Regions from separate parts of the Sphingobium sp. WR1 genome, predicted to be linked through region 2. Evidence: riboswitches for the same ligand, from Rfam matches in the RefSeq annotation. Region 2 holds a riboswitch; the other holds the start of a gene.
The links. A riboswitch is a leader RNA that binds a small molecule or an ion and turns the genes downstream of it on or off. The one in region 2 is predicted to bind cobalamin.
Positions count from the first base shown of each region.

Region 1: it holds a riboswitch for cobalamin, as region 2 does, so the genes downstream of both, AC58EF_RS13180 (TonB-dependent receptor plug domain-containing protein) here and AC58EF_RS11030 (DUF1636 domain-containing protein) in region 2, are expected to answer to the same signal.

Region 1 covers NZ_JCATID010000010.1:7,494-14,341, reverse strand. The annotation lists gene AC58EF_RS13185 (PepSY domain-containing protein) at 1-1,111, opposite strand, end outside; gene AC58EF_RS13180 (TonB-dependent receptor plug domain-containing protein) at 1,116-3,128, opposite strand; cobalamin riboswitch at 3,351-3,609, opposite strand; gene AC58EF_RS13175 (histidine phosphatase family protein) at 3,673-4,194, opposite strand; gene AC58EF_RS13170 (CbtB domain-containing protein) at 4,429-4,656, shown strand; gene AC58EF_RS13165 (CbtA family protein) at 4,669-5,391, shown strand; gene AC58EF_RS13160 (TonB-dependent receptor) at 5,632-6,848, shown strand, end outside.
Region 2 covers NZ_JCATID010000007.1:82,338-89,185, forward strand. The annotation lists gene AC58EF_RS10995 (formylglycine-generating enzyme family protein) at 1-308, opposite strand, end outside; gene cobU (bifunctional adenosylcobinamide kinase/adenosylcobinamide-phosphate guanylyltransferase) at 444-956, opposite strand; gene cbiB (adenosylcobinamide-phosphate synthase CbiB) at 979-1,914, opposite strand; gene AC58EF_RS11010 (threonine-phosphate decarboxylase) at 1,907-2,887, opposite strand; gene AC58EF_RS11015 (adenosylcobinamide-GDP ribazoletransferase) at 2,884-3,603, opposite strand; gene AC58EF_RS11020 (histidine phosphatase family protein) at 3,600-4,187, opposite strand; gene cobT (nicotinate-nucleotide--dimethylbenzimidazole phosphoribosyltransferase) at 4,184-5,200, opposite strand; gene AC58EF_RS11030 (DUF1636 domain-containing protein) at 5,197-5,604, opposite strand; cobalamin riboswitch at 5,772-5,956, opposite strand; gene AC58EF_RS11035 (ABC transporter ATP-binding protein) at 5,955-6,752, opposite strand; gene AC58EF_RS11040 (FecCD family ABC transporter permease) at 6,746-6,848, opposite strand, start outside.

The DNA.
Region 1 (6,848 bases), on a different contig from region 2:
TGGACCGGACGATCACGGATTTGAGGGTGCCCTCCTCAAGTGGCGAGAGCTGGCCGTTGCTATCGTAGCGCGTCGACTTGCCCTGCCGTTCCATAACGATGAGATAGACCTTACCACCCAATGGCGCGGTTTCGACCCGAACCGTTTCTTTCGGCAAGCCGGGCAGATGTTCCAGGGCAGAACGAACCGAGCTCCACTGCATTTCGCCGGCAAGCTGCTTCCGTTCCGCAAAGCCGGCCATGCTGTCCAGAAAGCCCCATGGGTTCATCGAGAACAGGCCGCTCGCGACCCAGGTCAATGTGAGGATGCCGAAGAACAGGCCGAACATATGATGCCACCACCAGATCCCGCGATAGGGCGATCCGATGGAGCCATCGCGCCTTCGCCTGAGCCGCGCAACCCCCACCCAGAGGCCGGTGGCGGTCAGGAAACAGCCAATCAGGGATGTCCAGATGACCACCTGGCTCCACAAGGCTCCGTCCTGACGCAACAAGGTGGGGTAGAGCCAGTGCGGTACGGCGCCGAGCCAGCCCCAGAAGCGCTCGAAACGGCTCGTCTGCTGCACGACCTCACCGGTTCGGCCGGATATGTAGATTTGCGTGCCCGCCGGATCGGCATAATCCACACGATGGAGCGGCGCGTTGCGGCGGTAGGTCTGCACGGTCCACTGGTCGATGGATGTTTCGGTGATAGCGTCCGGCATGGCTTCAATATGCCTGCCCGCCGCAAATTCGCCGGCGATAGACCGAACATCCTGTTTGCCGACGCCCTTGAACGGCTGTCCGTCGATCAGGTCGATGGCTTCCGGGATGGTGCGCATTTGCGCGATGGGCCGGGTCGGGTCCAGCGCCGGCGTAACCCGCAACACGGGTCGTCCTGCCATCATTTCGATGCGGACGGACGACAGGGCGCTCTCGGGCGCCATGTCGATCTTGTGCCATATTTCCGGTGCGGGCCGCTGGAGGGGCGCCAACCCCTCCAGCTGCTCGGCCGGCATCAGGCGGGGATAATCCACATACATCATGACAAAGCCGGACAGGCACCAGATCGTCATGAGCAGCCCGATAACGACGCCCAGCCAGCGATGGAGGAAGAGTATCGGCTTCAGCATGGCCTTAGAAGCTCAGGCCATAGGTCACACGCAGCGTGCGCGGTACGCCCCGGTTGAAGAAGGAGAAGCGGCTATTGGTCCCGTCCAGCACGCCCGCGTCGGTCACAGCCGAGGAATAGCCCCGTGTCGCATATTCCTTGTCGAAGATATTCTCGACATTGATACCGAACCTGTTCCGACGTGCATCGCCATCGACGTAAAGATAGGCGCCAGCATCAACCAGCGCATAATTGCCATAGTTGCGGCGGCCAAAGCCCGATAGCGTCGACCAGGTGTCGCCGATCCAGCTCAAGGCGACGTTCACGCCGAAAGGTCTGTCTTCCGGCGTATAGGCGAGCGTCCCCTTGGCATATTGCTCGGGATTGCGATCGCGCTGGATTGTGGCGCCCGGATTGCGGATGCGTGCGTAAGTGTAGCTCGCGTTGAGGCTCCAGCCACCAGCCAGGCTGGCGATGATCTCGAACTCCGCGCCGCGCGAGCGCACCTTGCCTTCCGTGTTGGAATAGGTGCCTTCAGGGAAAGCCGGATTGTCGTAGTCATAGTCGATGAGGTTGGTGATCCGACGTTCGAACCAGGTCGCCTTCCACCGAATCTCCGCCCCGCCTGCGGGAAGGAGGCCGCCCACGGACGCATTGAAGTTCAGACTCTGCTCGGGCTTGAGATTGGGATTGCCGATCTCGCAGCAGGGATCGTTGCCGTAAAGCTGCGATGCGTCCGGCAGGATGAAGGACGTGCCGCCATTGGCTTCCATGAAGAAGGCGCTGCTGAAATCATAGCGACCCGAGGCGTTCCAGATCGTCTTCTTGGCGCCGCCGGTCTTGTTGTAGCGCAGTCCCGCCGCCAGCTTGCCCTTCGCCGACAATTCGTCGGTGGTGCGGACCTGGAAGATGCCGGCATGGACCTTTTCATTGGTCGGCGCGATCAGCAGGACGTCGTCGCGGCCGTTGAAACTCTGGAAATCATAGCCAAGAAGATATTCGAGACCCGGATGCAGGTGCAGCTTGACCACGGCGCTGCCGCCCCAGTCCTGATAGCCCCAGAATGTTCCAGCCGGGTAGACCACGATTGGCGGTCCCGATGGAATGGGGTTGCGGATCTGGACATAGGCCGTCTTCCAGTCGTGGAAATAGCCCTTCAGGAAGAACTGGATGCCATCGTCCGCGGTATAGTCGAGGCGGGCGCTGGCGATTTCCTCATTGCGATCGTTCCGGCTTTCCCTGATCCGGGTCGCCGACAGATTGTCGAGCTTTGCCTCGGTGTGCTGATATTGCAGGTTCAGCGCCAGGTCGGGCGTGAACTCATATTGATATTTGACGCCGGCCGACCAGAGGTCGTGCCCAAGCTTGGTATCGGTCAGGCTGGGCTGATAGGCGCTGAACGGCGTATAGCCTTCAGACTGGCTGCGCGAGGCATAGGCGACGAAGCGATGTCCGTTGACACCGCCGCGGACATAGCCGTCGAGCGTCGTGCCGGCGCGGCTGTCGATACCGGCGTTGACCTGACCGTTGAAATCGTCGGTGAAGCTGCGGGTCACGACATTGATGATGCCGGCGGATGCCTGCGTCCCGTAAAACAGGCTCTCACCGCCCTTGAGCACCTCGATCCGCTCGATCATGCTGGCTGGCAACGTGTCGTTGGGTGAGGTGCCGCCATAGAGGCGGTTGTTGAGGCGGATGCCATCAAGCGTGAAAAGAACGTCCTGCGTACGCGATCCCTGGAGAGACACATCGACATAGGTGAAGGGACCGTTGCGCGAGCGGATATAAAGGCCGGGCACGCCTTCCAGCACTCGGGCCAGATCGACTGCCCCGCTGTCCTTGATGCGCTTTTCGTCCAGCGTCACGATGTCATGGCCGTAACCGGACAGCTCTTGAGGCAGCGTTTCTTCAAGGCTCTGGCCGGTGACGACGATGCTTTCGCCATCGGATATTGCTTCTTCGGCATGGGCCATCCCGACCATTGTCGCGAAAGCGATGGTGGACGCGGTTATGCAAAATATCTGTGTTATGGATTTCATGTTCGAACCCCCAAAATCTGACATCGGGAGCTTTCCGCTCTCCACTGCCGTCGCAAGTTACGAACGGTCCGACACCGTGACGGAAAACCTCCGTAACGGTTGCAAGGGCGTGAGCCGGACGCAGGCAAGCGACCGGCGCAATGCGCCGTTGCGGCCAGGCCGCCACCTTATTTGCCGCTCGAACGGAGTTCACCGTGCCTTGGCCATCCCCTGGACCAAAGCAAGAGCGACCAGACGCCGGCAGGTCTCCTGGCTCGCGGGTCATCGCTTGATGCACGGCCTTCCCAGGCCTCGCATGACTTAGCGTCCGGCCCAGTGGCTAGCGGCGTGGGACGCTTTGCCCCGCCGCGCATGTGCATCGCGCTCGCCGCTTACAGTTGCAGGGACAGCCTCGGATTGGGATGGAATTCCATACGGAAGGCCATCCGCACCGCGTTCCCTATTAAGTCCCTTTCGGGACACCGGCGCGATCTTGTATCCGGCAAAGCCCAGAGCCGTGCCGAACGCGGGGCTGTTACAGCGAGCGGCCGGGCGCCGCAAGAGATCAGTTGTTCGGCACGATCGATTGCAGGCGCCACATGCGGTTATAGGACAAGGTAACGGCGCAAAGCGGTGCCAGATCGATTGCGAGCGCGGCGCTTTGGGTTAGGCCCAGCATGTGGATGAGTGCCGCGCGAATCATCATGGGATGCGTGATCGCGCATATGCCCCGGTCATCATGGACCAACCGATCCAGCCAACGTCCGATCCGCTCTTGAGCGAACGGCAGGGTTTCGCCATCGGGCGCGCCATTCGCGGGATCGCCCAGCCATGCAGCCAATGATTCAGGCTCCTTCTCATGGATATCTGCGAAGCTCAGCCCCGCCCATCGCCCGGCACCCATGTCCGCAAGCGACTCTTCGCGCTGGGCGCTCACGCCCATGGCCAGGGCCGTTTCCGCCGCTGCAAGGGCTGGACTGCTGATGAACCGATCGCTTGCCCTGGGCGGTCTGAAGCCGGAGGCATCCTTGCGCCCGCGCGCATCGAGCGGTTCATCGGTGTTGGCAAATCCACCGATTCTGCTCATTCGGGTGGAAGCGGCGCAAAGCAGGATGAGCGATGCGGTCAGAAATGCCTCCGAACAAGTTGACGCTGTCTGCCTAAGGGTTCAAAGGGGCGGCAGCGCTCAGGATGAAGAAGCCGGTGAAAATCCGGGACGGTCGCGCCACTGTAATCGATGTCGGCTTGCCGCGTCGAGAGTCAGACCTTCGCCTGAGTTGATGACCTATCGGGACGCGCAATCCCGCAACGGAGTATGATGATGGCAATAACCGCCGCCCTGTTCGACGATGGTTTCATTCCCGTCCGCGGAAGCAGCTCGATCCCGCTGAAAGATATTCTGCCCTGGGGGGTGTTAGGCACGCTGATCGCCATGATCTTCCTGTACTTTGTGAGCACGGAACAAGGCGCTTATGCGCTTTTCGGCGGCATGTATGTGCATGAATATGTGCATGACGGCCGGCATCTCCTCGGCTTTCCCTGCCATTGATGCCGCCTTTCCATGACGAAGGATCTTTTGTGGCGCGGGATGCTCGCCGGCATTCTCGCGGCCCTGCTGTCGACCCTGTGCGCGCGCATGGTGGCCGAACCCCAGATCGATCTGGCTATCGCCTATGAACAGTCCCATTCGGCGCACGATATGAGCGCCATGGGTGGTAACGGGGGGGAGGAACTCGTCAGTCGCGAGACGCAGAAGGGGGCGGGCCTGTTCACTGCCCTTGCCCTCTATGGAGCGGCGGTTGGCGGCATATTCTCGCTGGTTTTCGCTTATGGCTATGGTCGCGTCGGCCAGCTCGGGCCGCGCAGCTTCGCCCTCCTGCTTGCAGGCCTCGCTTTCCTGTTGGTCGTGATCGTTCCGGGGATCAAATATCCCCAGACGCCCCCTGCCGTCGGCAAGCATGAGACCGTGGGCGTTCGCACCGCAGCCTATTTCGGGATGCTAATCCTGTCGCTGGGCGGGGCTGTCATTGCCGGCAAGCTGCGTTCCTCCCTGCTGCGCACATGGCGGGGTTTCGATGCAACTCTGCTGGCGACCGGGGCCTATCTCATATTGGTCGGACTGGGTCAGTTCCTGCTGCCGACAATTGATGAGGTGCCTGCAGACTTCCCGGCAACGCTGCTATGGGATTTCCGGATAGGGTCGATTGCCACGCAACTGCTGCTCTGGGCCACGATCGGCATCGTCTTCGGCCTTTGGGCGGAACGCCTTCTCAAGCGTCAATAGTTGCCGGATGACGATCAGATCATCCTTGATGGTAGCTTTGCTGGATGTTCGCTAACAAAGCTGCCTGACCGCAATCGACCGGAGCCGGAAGCCAGTCAGGACAAAGTGGATCGTGACGCTCCAAATCTGGACGGGGTTGCAAGGCGTGCGACGGCTTGCGATCGGACCGTTTCGCCGATACCGATCCCTGGATAACATATGTCTTACCTGGCAAGCAGGGGACATCAGGGATAGAGCCGGTTGTTCGTTCGCATCGTCTGCACCTCCATCCTGACGGCCGCCGCTGCGACAATGGCCATGGACGCCCGAGCAAGGACCGGCGCAGTGGATGTGCCTTCGCAAAGGCTGAGCGCCGCGATCGCGGAACTGGCCAGGCAGACACAGGTCGAGATATTGTTGAATGCCCCCGGATTGGAGGGCAAGCGCACAAGGCCGGTGCATGGAGCCATGGCGGCCGAGGGCGCGCTGAGGCACATGACCCGAGGGCTGGGCGTAAACATTCTTCGCGTCGGCAGGAACCTGTATATCGTGCAGCCGGCCCTATCCCGTTCGGCAAGTGTGGAAGCCCCCGGCCCGGCGAGCGATACTGACATTCTGGTCACGGCGCGGCGGCGGCTGGAAAAGGGGGGAGAGGTGCCGCTGCTGGTGGCGCGCAATGGTCCCGATGAGTTCAGCCGGCAGGCGGTCAGGACGCTGGCCGATCTGGCGCGCGTCACACCGGGATTTGTCGCCACCGGCCAGACGTCCAGCGCGACGCCGCTACTGGTCATGCGTGGGCAACGGCGATCGATCAGTGACGAAAACCGCCTTCCTCTGGTGGTCTATCAAGAAGAGGTGCCGCTGCCTAACCAGGCGGCCCTTTCACCGCTTTACGACATGGCCTCCATCGAGATCCTGCGGGGGCCGCAGGGAACATTGTTCGGCCGCAACACGACCAGCGGCGCGATTCTGCTCCATTCCGTCCAGCCGGGCAACAACATGCCATCCTATGTCGAGACCGATGTCGGCAATTACGGCATGAACCGGATCGAGGGAGCAGTAGAACTGCCCCCGATGGGTCTATGGTCGCTGCGGATTGCGGGGCAGCGGATGCGAAGGGATGGCTTCGTCCACATGGCATCGGGCGGTAGGGCGGATGACGTGCATAGCGATGCCGCTCGTGCGGTGCTGCGTTTCGCGCCGGAAGGGATGTTTCGATCACTCCTTACGCTGGATATGCTCAATGCCGACGAGCGGGGTTCCGCCCAGATACTGACAGGCGTCTATGACGGTGGGACTGCTCGCACGGCAGAAAATACGCCTTACTTCGATTGTGGTCAGGGGGCATGTGATGTCGATGCCTTGCTGGAACGGCAACAGGGGCTTGGGAGGAGGACGTCCCAATCGGGGCTTTCGCCGCTTTTCAGACGGCGCTTCCGCGGGGTGACGAACATCGCAGAATATGGCGATGACGATTT
Region 2 (6,848 bases):
TAATCGCCAAGGTCGACCGGGCCGGCGGTGCGCTGGAACAGCAGCGATCCCGCCCGCGCCATGGCCGGGTCCATGCCGGGATAATCCTTCGGATCGGGCGCGATCTCCGCAAGGGTGCGATAGCCGGTCGCCGCCACGAAGCGCGCATATTCGCGGTTGGTCACGGGCGTCTCGTCGATCCAGAAGCCGTCGACCTGCACCCGGCGCACCGGCGCTTCCTCGGGATAGAAGCGGTCAGACCCCATCAGGAAGGCGCCCCCTTCGACGAAGCGCATATCCTGCGTCTGCGCGACCTCCGCCTCAGCCATGACGGGTCTTGGGGGACGGGGGGAGGAGACGATAGGGCGTTTCGGGCATGATGAGACTCTGTTTCGGACATCCAGGCGAGCAGGACGATCTAGAGCCGGTGTCCATGATCCTGCAAGCCGGTCGTTCGATGCAGGTCATTTCAATCGGAGCGGGAGGCCTGCGGTGATCAGCATAACCTCATCGGCGATCGCGGCGACCGACTGGTTCAGGCGCCCCGCTTCGTCGCGAAAGCGCCGGGCGAGCGCATTGTCGGGCACGATGCCGAGGCCGACCTCGTTCGCGACGAGGATGAGATGGCCTTCGAATCCGGTGATGGACTGGATCAACTGAGCGCCCGCCGCCGCGATATCGGCATCGGTCAGCAGGAGATTGGAGAGCCAGAGCGTCAGGCAGTCGACCAGCAGGATATGGACGGGGGCGCTGAGCGACCGGATGGTCGCGGGCAAGTCGATCGGGGCATCGACCGTTCGCCAGCGATGATCGCGGTCGGCCTGGTGGCGGGCGATGCGGTCGTGCATTTCGTCGTCATAGGCTTCGGCAGTGGCGACGAAGATGGCGCTGCCATCCACCGATTCCGCACGGCTTTGCGCATAGCGGCTCTTGCCCGATCGGGCGCCGCCGAGGACGAAGAGGCTATGTCCGGTCATCAGGGGCCTTTCGGGGCGGGGATCAGAACAGCCATGCCGCCGCCGCGATCATCCATAGCAGCAGACAGGCGCGGCGATAGACGGCGAGGGCGCGACGAATGTCATAGGCATGGGCATCGCGTCCCTCGCCGCCGATCCAGGGCTTGGGGTGCGGGACGGCATCATAGCTGACCGGCCCGGCGAGCCGCACGCCCAGCGCGCCGGCCATGGCGGCTTCGGGCCAGCCCGCATTGGGCGAAGCATGGTTGCGCGCATTGCGCCACAGGATGCGCCAGCCGCGCCCGCCCGCCAGGCAAAGCAGCAGGCCCGACAGGCGCGCGGGGGCGAGATTGAGCAGATCGTCCGTTCGCGCCGCCGCCCAGCCAAAGGCGCGCCAGCGTTCCTCGCGATGGCCGATCAGGCTGTCGGCGGTGTTGATCGCCTTATAGACCCAGATGCCGGGCAGGCCGAGCAGCAGCAGCCAGACGAAAGGGGCCGTCACCCCGTCGCAATAGCTTTCGGCCAGGCTTTCGATGGCGGCGCGGGCGATGGCGCTTTCGTCGAGCGAGTGCGTGTCCCGGCCGACGATGGCGCCGACGGCGATTCGGGCCGCTGGCAGATCGCCCGCCTCCAATGCCAGCGCGACGGGCTGGACATGGTCGAAGAGGCTGCGCTGCGCCAGAGCGGGCCAGGCGAGCAGGGACAGGATGATCCAGCCGGGGCCGCCGAGACTCCGCAGCAGCAGCGACTGCAACAGCGAGCAGAAGCCGCCGACGACGATGAGAAGGATCAGGACCGTCATCACGCCCCATGCCCGCCGCAGGAAGAACCGCGTCTCCGGCCCGTTCCACCGCCTCTCGCATCCTTCGATCAGACGGGCGAACAGGCCGACCGGATGGCCGATGCGCCGGTAGAGAGATTGGGGCCAGCCAAGGGTGGCATCCAGCGCCAGCGCCGCAAGGGCGACCGGATCAGCCATGGCCGAGGGCCTGCTCCAGACGGAGCAATGTGGCGCGATCGGCCGGAAGGCCGATTCGCAGCCAGCGCGGCTGTTCGGCGAAGGGGCGGGTCAGGATGGCCCCACGGGCGAGCCGCTCGAACAGCGTCGGCGCTTCGCCCGTTTCGATCAGGCGAAAGAGAGGGCAATGCCCGATCGGGCGATGGCCCGCTTGCTCCAGCACCGCGTCCAGGCTGGCGGCGTCGGTGCGCAGGCGGCTGCGGGTCTGCGCGATCCAATGGCGGTCCTGATAGGCGGCCGTGCCGATCGCGATCGCGGCGGCGGAGAGCGGCCAGGCCCCAAGCCGATCGCGCAGCGCAGCCAGAAGCGCCGACGGACCGAGGACGAAACCCAGCCGCACACCGGCCAGGCCGAAAAATTTGCCGAAGGAACGGAAGATCAGCAGCCGCCGGTCGTCGTCCACCAGCGGCGCGAGGCTGATTGCCGGGTCGGTATCGGCAAAGGCTTCGTCGAGCAGCAGCCAGCCCTTTTCCCGGCGTGCCTCCAACAGATGCAGCAGTTCGCCCCGGTCGAGGACATGCCCGTCCGGATTGTTCGGGTTGGCGAGGATCAGGCTTCCTTCGGATCGGGCGGCGTCGCACCATGTGGTGGCGGCCGATCCGGCGATCATTTCGCCATGGGTCCGGTAGCTGGGGCTGACATGGCTGGCCGCTCCGTCGATCAGCCGCCCGGTCAGCCGAAGGCCGATCTCGGTGCCGGGGACGGCGCAGACATGGCGGGCGTCGACACCGAAATAGACAGATGCCGCCGCTTCCAGCCGGCGCAATGTTTCGGGTTCGGGCAGGCGTTGCCAGTCGATCGCCACCGCGTCCGCACCGGGCCAGGGATGGGGATTGATGCCGGTGGAGAGGTCGGCCCATGGCTGGGCATCCGTGCCGAAATGGGCCTTTGCAGCCTCCAGCGAGCCGCCATGAAAGGTCCAGGGACGGGTCATGCCAGCCGGTTCCAGAGCAGGGCGGCCAGCAGCAGCAGGCTTTCCGTCACTTCTGTGCCCGCGCCATGGCCATCGCCCGAAATCCCGCCGATGCGGCGACGCAGCCACCAGGCCCAGAGCAGCCACGCCGCGGGCGCGATCCAGAGCGACGGCGAGAGGAAGGTCGCGCCGACCAGCAGAGCGGTCCAGAGGATCAGGTCATATGGGCAGACGGCGTGCCGAAAGAGGGCGCCCAGCCCTTCATGCAGCGGAGGCAGATAGCGGGTCCAGAACAGCGTGCCGATTCGCGCGGCGAGGGGAATGAGGGCGATCGCGACATAGGCCTGGGCCTCGATCAGCAGGCGCAGCAGGACCAGCTTGCAGAGGAGCTGGGTCACGATCGCGACGATGGCGAAGCTGCCGACATGGGGATCGGCAAGCACCGCGACCAGTCGTTCGCGATCCTTGTGCGCCGCGCCCGCCGCATCGGCAATGTCGCCCAGTCCGTCGAGATGGAGCGCGCCCGTTACCGCCACCCAGCAGATGAGCGCAGCGAGCGCCCCCGCCCAGGGATCGATCTGCGCGCCGATCCAGCCGGTGGCGGCGACCATCGTGCCGACGATCAGGCCGACCGCCGGAAACCAGCGGATGGAGGCGGCAAATTCGGTGTTGGTCACGTCGACGCGCGGCATCGGCAGACGGGTGAGGAACTGGATGGCGATGATCAACCCCTTCATGCCGGTCCCTCGCACGGACGAAGCGCCCTGATCTGGGCCGTCCATGGCTCGCCGGGCCAGATATGGAGCGAGAGGAGCGCGCCATAGGGCAGGTCGAACGCCCAAAGCTGTTGATGGGCCATGCGGCACAGGCGGTGCAGGGCGGCGCGGATCGCCCCGCCATGGGTCACGATCACTGTGGGGGCGGGGGGCAGGTCCGTTAGCGCGGACGCGATCCGGTCGACCAGCGCGGACCAGCATTCGCCCTGCGGTGGCGGGTGCCGGTCGGGATCGGCCCAGAAGCGCGCGAGCGGTTCGGGATCGATCGCGCTGGCGGGCTGGCCGTCCCAGACGCCGAAGTCGAGTTCGCGCCAGCGCGGGTCGATCTGCGGCGTCAATCCATGCGAGTCGCCGATGGCTGCGGCGGCGCGCTGGCAGCGTTGCAGGTCGGACGAGACGATCCGGTCGATGGCGAGATCGGCGACCTGTCTGACGCAGGCGGCGATCCCCTCCGCCGTGGGCGGGGCGTCGGTGCGGCCGAGCATGAGGCCGGGCTGCTCCGGCGCGCCATGACGCAGGAAATGAAGGGCGAAGCCGTCGCTCACAGCGAACCGGACACCGCCGCTTCGGCGAAGGTCGCCATCCGGTCATGGGCGGCCAGCGCCGCACGGACGATGTTGGCGGCGACCGCAGCGCCGCTCCCTTCGCCAAGCCGCATGTCGAGTGACAGCAAAGGCGTCAATTCCAGCCGTTCGAGCAGGCGCGCATGGCCCGGCTCCAGCGAGCAATGGCCCGCCAGGCAATGGCCGGTGATGGCCGGATTGTCGATGGCGAGCGGGGCGATGGCGGAGGAGCAGATGAAGCCGTCGAGCAGCACCGGGATCGACAATTGGCGCGCGCGCAGGATCGCGCCGGCAATCGCCGCAATCTCGCGCCCGCCGACCCGGCGCAATGTTTCGAAGGCGGAGCGGGGCGCATCGCCATGATGGGCGAGCGCGCGGTCGATGAGCTGCCCCTTGCGCCGGACGCCTTCGCCGTCGATCCCCGTGCCGGGGCCGACCCAATATTGGGCCTCCGTCCCATAGCTGCGGGCGCAGAGTGCAGCGGCCGCCGTCGAATTGCCGATGCCCATTTCGCCGAGGATCAGGAGGTCGAGCCGCTCATCCACCGTCGCCGCGCCTGCGTTGAGTGCTGCCAGACAGTCCTCCACGCTCATGGCTGGCTCGGTGGTGAAGTCGGCGGTCGGCCGGTCCAGATTCAGCGCGACGACCTTGAGTTCCAGTCCCGCGACTCCCGACAGGGCGTTGATCGCGGCGCCGCCGGCCTCGAAATTCGCGACCATCTGCGCCGTGACGCTGGCGGGATAGGCGCTGACGCCATGGACGGTGACGCCATGGTTGCCGGCGAAGACGGCCGCGCGCGCCCGGTCGATGCCCGGCCGATCGCGCCTCTGCCAGCCGGCGAAGAAGATCGCTATCTCTTCGAGGCGTCCGAGCGACCCCGGCGGCTTGGTCAATTGCTCCTGACGCGCGCGGGCGGCGGCGGCGGCTTCCGGGTCCGGGCCGCGCAGGTCGGACAGGGCGGCTTCGAAGGCGGCGGCGGAGGCGAAGCTGGTCATTCGGCGACAAATCCCGGTGGCGGCGTGCGCGTGATGAAATGGCCTTTGACACCTTGCGGCCATTGCGAAAAGGGGACGCGGCCATGGTCGCTTTCGACATAATGGACGGCATAGTCCAATATGGCGCGGGCGGCCTCCTCATCCGGCGCGAACCGGCCCAGCACATAGCCGACCTTGTCCGGCGCGCGCAGGTGGACGGTGCAGAAATCCTGACAGGCGAAAAGGCAGGGCATTTCCTGCACCACGACGCGATCATAGCGGGGATCGCTGGCCTTTACGCGCTTCAGGGCGGACACCAGCCGGGCGCCGCCGCGAACGCCGTCGGGGTCTTCCCGCGCATCCTTGCTATGGCGGCAGCTGTTGCAGGCGACGATCGCCGGTCCCGGATCGACCCGCTTCAGCATCGGATATCTCGGCAAAGACATTTCGGCACGGCAATCCCATCGACATAGCCGTGCGATGGAGCCGGTGCGATCGCGATATATTGCGCGCGACACCGGCCGCGCATCGCGCGGTTTTCCCTGTCGTCGCGCGGGTTCACCCCCGTCCGCCCGGCTCACCCTGTCCGCGCGAAAGACGACTGCGACAGGCAGGTCTCCTGGCTTGCGGGTCAACGCCGGTCAGCCGCCTTCTCGGGACGTTCATCCCAATGGCATAGGGCCGATGGCTCGCCGCATACAGTTGCAGGGGCAGCCGGGTTTGTCCCGTTCCCATCTTCGTCCCCGTCGCCGAGGAACCTGTCGCGATGCGGGCGTTACATCGATTTCGATGCCCCGGTCAACGGGCTGCGCCCCAGCGGCGTGACGGTGGGCCAGACGCCGTCCAGATCGACCCGCGCCTCTATGCCGTAGACGGCGCGGAGATGGTCGGGGGTGAGCACCTCCGCCGGGCCGCCATCGGCGACCAGGCGGCCCCGGTCGATCAGCAGGAGCCGGTCGCAATAGCGCGCGGCCATGGTGAGGTCGTGGAGCACGGCGATCACCAGCGCCCCGTCCTGCGCCTGCGCCCGCAGCAGGTCCATGACGTCGATCTGGTGGCCGGGGTCGAGGCTGGCCAGCGGTTCGTCGGCGATCAGGGCGGGGGCTTCGACCGCCAGCGCCCTGGCCAGCAGCACGCGCGCCCGCTCGCCGCCGGACAGTTCGGTCGCGATCCGCTGGCGCAGGTCCAGCACGTCGGCGCGCGCCATCGCCCGCTCGATCGCCGCCGCATCCTCGCCACGGATGCGCGACATGGGGCCGAGATGGGGCAAGCGACCGAGGCCGACGAGCCGTTCCACCGTCAGCGGCCAATGGAGCGTCTGGCCCTGCGGCAGATAGGCGACCCGCCGCGCAAGTGCGTCGCGGCGCAGGGCGGCGACGTCCTGGCCGTCGATCAGGACATGGCCTTTCACCGGGACAAGGCCGAGCATCGCCCGTGCGAGCGTCGACTTGCCCGCGCCGTTGGGGCCGACGATCCCGACCAGGGCGCCGGCTCCGAAGCGCGCGCTGATTCCGTTCAGGACGGATCGTCGTCCAAGGGTGACGCGGATCGCGTCCAGTTCCAGCATCACCATAGCCGCCGCTCGCGCATCAGATGGAGGAGGAAGATCGGGATGCCGAGGAAAGCCGTGACCACGCCCAGCTTCAGTTCGTTCATGATGTTGATCAGC